DNA from 2 places in the Arthrobacter sp. Z1-9 genome. Region 2 is predicted to be linked to the other one. Evidence: riboswitches for the same ligand, from Rfam matches in the RefSeq annotation. Region 2 holds a riboswitch; the other holds the start of a gene.
The links. A riboswitch is a leader RNA that binds a small molecule or an ion and turns the genes downstream of it on or off. The one in region 2 is predicted to bind glycine.
Positions count from the first base shown of each region.

Region 1: it holds a riboswitch for glycine, as region 2 does, so the genes downstream of both, gcvP (aminomethyl-transferring glycine dehydrogenase) here and gcvP (aminomethyl-transferring glycine dehydrogenase) in region 2, are expected to answer to the same signal.

Region 1 covers NZ_CP096456.1:3,662,936-3,666,108, reverse strand. Annotated here, with positions in the region: gene M1D93_RS17045 (DUF427 domain-containing protein) at 87-371, opposite strand; gene M1D93_RS17040 (VOC family protein) at 511-870, opposite strand; gene M1D93_RS17035 (hypothetical protein) at 949-1,260, shown strand; glycine riboswitch at 1,396-1,493, shown strand; glycine riboswitch at 1,495-1,601, shown strand; gene gcvP (aminomethyl-transferring glycine dehydrogenase) at 1,654-3,173, shown strand, end outside.
Region 2 covers NZ_CP096456.1:1,015,344-1,018,516, forward strand. Annotated here, with positions in the region: gene M1D93_RS04750 (MFS transporter) at 1-542, opposite strand, end outside; gene M1D93_RS04755 (TetR/AcrR family transcriptional regulator) at 609-1,148, shown strand; glycine riboswitch at 1,239-1,337, shown strand; gene gcvP (aminomethyl-transferring glycine dehydrogenase) at 1,517-3,173, shown strand, end outside.

The DNA.
Region 1 (3,173 bases), 1.7 Mb from region 2:
CTGGACACGGAGGTGCGATGGCGGGCCCTGGCAAAAGCAAGGGGCGACAGCGGGAAGTCCCGACGCCGCCCGTTTGCTGTCCGCTGCTACGCCTCGATGGTCACGCCGCGCCAAAACGCGATGCGGTCCTCGATCTGCTTGGCGCGCACTTTGGGCTCCGGGTAAAACCAGGCCGCATCCACGTTCAGCTTTCCGTCCACTTCCAGCGAGTGGTAGCTGGCCTTGCCCTTCCAGGGGCAGACCGAATACAGGTCACTGTCCCTGAGGTAGCCCGCGTTGACCGCGTCGCGCGGAAAGTAATGGTTGCCCTCCACCACCACGGTGTCCGTGGATTCGGCGATGACTTTTCCGTTCCAGATAGCCCTGACCATGTGGTTCCGTTCTGTTGGGTGCCGCCGCATGGGAATGCCGCTCGTAGGCATGCAAACGGCATGGAGGGCGCGCTTGTTCCCGGATTGCCCGTACAACCGCCCACAACGAGTATTACCGGCACAAGGTTCGACGGCGGTGCTACCGCGGGCTTTGGTCGATGATGCAGAAACGGTTCCCGTCGGGGTCGGCGAGCACCACGAAGTCGGAGTCCTCCGGGTACAGGTCCCAGTCGACGCTCCGGGCACCGAGTGAGATCAGCCGCTCCACCTCTGCTGCCTGATCGTCCGCGTACAAATCCAAGTGGATGCGCGGGCGGTCCTGGACGGGCGTCTCGCTCAGCATGAGTGCCAGCTGCGTTCCCGGTCCCGACGCCGGCACAAGGATCACCCAGGTTTCGTCGCCGGGCCCGCGGGGGACATAGTCGAGGGCGGCCTGCCAAAAAGCTGTGGCGCGGGCGACGTCATTGACGCCAAGAACGGTGCTGCCGATGGTCAACATCCGCCCAGCCTAGCCACCACCGGCGTCGTCTGTCCCGGGTGCCGGGTAACAATCAGCAGCACCACTAGACTCGCCAGCATGGGGGAAAACAACACACCTGGAGAACACACAAGGCCAAGGACTGCCCGCCTCCGCGGAGCCGTCCTGCCGATAGCGGCGCTCGCCGTGGTGCTCGCGGGGTGCTTCATCGCGTGGAGCAACAGCCAGAATGTCAGCTTCGGTTGGTTCGCCTATGCGCCGCTGGACAACGAGCCTTTCAGCGGAAGCGGCCTGTCTTTCGTCACGCCGGGGACGCAGGCCGGCCTGGCAATCGCCGTCGCGGGTTTGCTCGTCCTGGCATTCTGGGCCGGGTATCGAATCGGCAGGAAAGCCGGCACCAGGAACCCCTGACCCGCGCTTCGGTGAGGGCACGACGGCGGCACCTCCCGCCGTCGTACGCTTGCCTGAAAAGCGGCCCCCGTTTTGCATCCCGCCCCGGAACCCGGTATGGTGTGAGCCGTGTCACCCACCAGTGGCACGTGCTGATGATCTGCGGCGGGAGAGTCCTGCCGGTACGTTCTGCAGGCGCCGTAGGAGCAAATCCTCCCCAGGAATCTCTCAGGCCCACGTACCGCCGCGGCAAGGCAACTCTGGAAAGCAGTCCGGGCAACCGGGCTCACCGACGGTGCAAGTGGCGTCCTGCTGACAGCAGGGCAACGCAAAACTCTCAGGTCCAATACAGAGCGGGGAGGAACCCGAATCAACGTGGTGTTTCGGCACCACCTGAATTATGGAGTTCCTCTCATGACGGTTCAATCGTCCCCAACCACCTTCGCAGACCGCCATATCGGCGCGCGCCGCCAGTCCGACATCGACACCATGCTCAAGGCCGTCGGCTACGACAGCGTCGATGGCCTCGTCGACAGCGCGGTCCCCGATTCCATCCGCCAGGACAAGCCCCTCACCCTCGAGGGCGCCCTGAGCGAAGTCCAGGTCCTCGCCGAGCTCCGCAAGCTTGCCGGCAAGAACAAGATGGCCGTGCAGATGATCGGCCAGGGCTATTACGACACCGTGACCCCGCCGGTGATCCGCCGCAACATCCTCGAAGCCCCCGCCTGGTACACCGCCTACACCCCGTACCAGCCGGAAATCTCCCAGGGCCGGCTCGAAGCACTGCTGAACTTCCAGACCATGGTCCAGGACCTCACCGCGCTCCCGGTGGCCAACGCGTCCCTGCTCGACGAAGCCACCGCCGTCGCCGAAGCGGTGCTGCTCATGCGCCGGGCCAACAAGTCCAAGACGGCCAAGGACGGCAAGACCGTCCTCGACGCCGACCTCCTCCCGCAGACCATCGCCATCGTGCTGGGCCGCGCCGAGGCCCTCGGCTTCGAGGTGGAGGTCGCCGACCTCACCAACGGACTGCCCGACGGCGACATCAACGGCGTCGTCCTCCAGCAGCCCGGCGTCTCCGGCCGGGTCTGGGACCAGTCCGGCGTCATCGCCGAGGCCAAGGACCGCGGTGCCCTGGTCACCGTCGCCGCTGACCTCCTGGCCCTCACCCTCATCACCCCGCCGGGGGAGCAGGGCGCGGACATCGCCGTCGGCTCCACACAGCGCCTCGGCGTGCCGTTGTTCTTTGGGGGACCGCACGCCGCGTACATGGCAGTGCGCCAGGGCATGGAACGCACCCTTCCCGGCCGGATCGTGGGCGTTTCCAAGGACGACGCCGGTGTCCCCGCCTACCGCCTGGCCCTCCAGACCCGCGAGCAGCACATCCGCCGCGAGAAGGCCACCTCCAACATCTGCACCGCGCAGGCACTGCTCGCGATCGTCTCGTCCTTCTACGCCGTCTACCACGGCCCCGACGGACTGAAGGCGATCGCCGAAACCGTCCGCAACAACGCCCGCGCCCTGGCCACCACGCTGAAGACCGCCGGACGCGAACTGGTGTCCGACACCTTCTTCGACACCCTCACCGTCCGCGTGCCCGGCAAGGCCGCCAAGGTGATCACCGCCGCCGAAGCCCGCGGCATCAACCTGCGCCTCATCGATGCGGACACAGTTGGCGTGTCAGTCGATGAAACCACGACGCCGGAGGTCCTCTCCGCGGTTGCCGTCGCCTTTGGTGCCGGTCCGGTTGTTGAGGCTGCCGGGTTTGAGCTGCCGGAGTCCGTGCTGCGCACCTCCGCCTTCCTGCAGCACCCGGTGTTCAACACGCACCGCTCGGAAACCCAGCTGCTGCGCTATATCCGCCGCCTTTCCGACCGGGACCTGGCGCTGGACCGCACCATGATCCCGCTGGGTTCGTGCACCATGAAGCTGAA
Region 2 (3,173 bases):
TGTTCAACGAGCCACCCGCCAAAAATCGGCCCCAGGGCGGCGCCGCCGGAAAATCCCGCGGCCCAGATGGCAATGGCCAGCCGCCGGCGGTTGGGATCCACAAAAATGTTGCGGATCAGGGACAGCGTGGAGGGCATGAGCATGGCGCCGAAGAAACCCAGGGCCGCGCGGCCGGCAATCAGCCAGCCGGCGCTGGGAGCGAAAGCTGTTGCTGCTGATATGGCCGCAAAACCAATGCTGCCGATGATCAGGAGCCGCCGGCGCCCAATCCGGTCGCCCAGGCTCCCCATAGCCACGAGCAATCCAGCCAGCACCAGCGGATAGGCATCCACAATCCACAGCAACTCCACTCCCGAGGTGCCCAGCGCAGCCGCGATCGCAGGCAGCGCGAAGGTCAGTGCCGTATTGTCCACGGCCACGAGGAGGACGGGGAACATCAGCAACCCCAGCGCGAGCCAGTCACGCCGCGTACCCCTTGCGGGATCCGGGGTGGTCAGGGCGGTGCGGGTGAGTGCTTGCTGGGAAGAGGTGGACGGCGTCATTCGATAACTATACCGTCCAGACGGTATAGTTAAGAAATCGAGGACCGGCGATGCATGATGGGAAGCATGCCCCGAAAACCCGTAGCGCGAGACGCAGTCCTCGATGCCTTTGAAGAACTCCTCATCGACGTGGGGGAGCGCGCCGCCACGCTGGATGCGGTGGCAAAGCGGGCCGGCGTCTCCAAGGGCGGCCTGCTGTACCACTTCCCCAACAAGGAAGCGCTGATCACGGCCACCCTGGAGCGGTTGGACCGCCTGGCAGGGGAAGACCTCGCCGCGATGGCGGCCGCGCCTGAAGGGGCCGCTGCCTACTTCATCCGGTCATCCCTCTGGTCCGACACCCCCATGGACCGCTCTTTTGTCGCCGTGACGCGACTCGCCGAGGTGGCCCACGAGGATGCCCGCCGCCGCTTCGCAGTGATCCAGCAGCAGTGGCTGGACCTGATCGGCAAGGACGTGGGCGCGGCGATGGCAAAGGCCGTGCTGTATATGGGGGACGGGTTGTACTTCAACGCCATGTGGGAAAGCGGGCCGTCTGGAAACGCGGGGGACAGGCAGGCCGAGGTGGACGAACTCCTGGCTGCCGTGGAACGGCTGAGGGGCTAGCCGGTATTTGCTCCTGAGCCTGCGGCGTAGGAGAATTAGTGCATGTGTGGGCCGTTTCCGGCCACCAGGAAAACCCAAATGAATAGCCTTTGATCTGCGGCGGGAGAGTTCTGCCAGAAGGTACAAGCAGGCGCCGTAGGAGCAATACCTCCCCAGGAATCTCACAGGCCCATGTACCGCCGCGGCGAGGCAACTCTGGAAAGTAGCAGGCTGTCCGCCTGGCATCCGGTTCCCGGATACCTGGGCTGCTGTGCTCACCGACGGTGCAAGCGGGGCCAGCGTCAGCAGGCAACGCGGAAACTCTCAGGTCCAATACAGAGCGGGGAGGAACCCGACTCGATGCGGCGTACCCTGACGCCGCCTTAGCTATGGAGTTCCTCGTGACTGTATCTCCGGCCTCCGCCACCCCGGCCTCCGCCACCCCGGCCTCCGCCACTTCGGCTATTGCCGCCCCGGCTGCTGCCACCTTCGTTGACCGGCACATCGGCGCCCGCCGGGAGGCCGACGTCGACACCATGCTCAAGGCCGTGGGCTACGACACCGTGGACGCACTGGTGGATACTGCCGTCCCCAAGGACATCCGCCAGGATTCCCCGCTGGGACTGACGGGCGCGCTGAGCGAGGTGGAGGCCCTTACCGAACTGCGCAGGCTGGCCGCCAAGAACAAGACTGCCGTCCAGATGATCGGCCAGGGCTACTACGACACCGTCACGCCGCCGGTGATCCGCCGCAACATCCTTGAGGGCCCGGCCTGGTACACCGCCTACACGCCCTACCAGCCCGAGATTTCCCAGGGCCGGCTCGAAGCGCTGATCAACTTCCAGACCATGGTCCAGGACCTGGTGGGCCTGCCCATCGCCAACGCCTCCCTGCTGGACGAAGCCACGGCCGTGGCCGAGGCCGTGCTGATGATGCGCCGGGCGAATAAAAACAAAGATGCGCGTGACGGCAAGACAGTCCTGGACGCTGATTGCCTGCCGCAGACCATCGCCATCGTTAAGGGCCGCGCCGAGGCGCTCGGCTTCGAGGTTGAGGTCGCGGACCTCACCGACGGACTGCCCGACGGCGCCATCAACGGCGTGGTCCTGCAGCAGCCCGGCGCTTCCGGCAGGGTCTTTGACCACAGCGCCGTGATCGCCGACGCCAAGGAGCGCGGCGCCCTCGTGACCGTCGCCGCTGACCTGCTCGCCCTGACCCTCATCACGCCTCCCGGTGAGCAGGGCGCGGACATCGCCGTCGGCTCGGCGCAGCGCTTCGGTGTCCCGCTGTTTTACGGCGGCCCTCACGCCGCCTACATGGCAGTCCAGAAAGGCCTGGAACGCTCGATGCCCGGCCGGCTGGTGGGCGTCTCCAAAGACTCCGCAGGGACCCCGGCCTACCGCCTTGCCCTGCAGACCCGCGAGCAGCACATCCGCCGCGAGAAGGCCACGTCCAACATCTGCACGGCCCAGGCCCTGCTGGGCATCGTGGCCTCGATGTACGCCGTCTACCACGGCCCCGAGGGGCTGAAGGCGATTGCGCAGTCCGCGCACGCACATGCCAGGACCCTTGCCGCCTCGCTCAAGGCCGCCGGCCTTGAGGTACTGCACACCAGCTTCTTCGATACCGTTACGGTTTCCGTTCCCGGCAAGGCGGCGGGCATCATTGCCGCCGCAGAGGCCAAGGGAATCAACCTGCGCAGCATCGACGCGGATACGGTGGGCTTCTCCACCGACGAGACGACAACGCGGGACATTGTCGACGCCGTCCTTGAAGCTTTTGGTGCCGGGCTGGCCGAGATGACGGACGGGTTCGGCCTGGACGCCGCCGTCGAACGTTCCTCAGAGTTCCTGCAGCACCCGGTGTTCAACACCTACCGTTCAGAGACGCAACTCCTCCGCTACATCCGCAAGCTCTCCGACCGGGACCTGGCACTGGACCGCACCATGATCCCGCTGGGCTCCTGCACCATGAAACTGAACGCAACGGCCGAGATGGAAGCCATCTCCTGGCCCGAGTTCGCCTCGATCCACCCGTTCGCTCCGG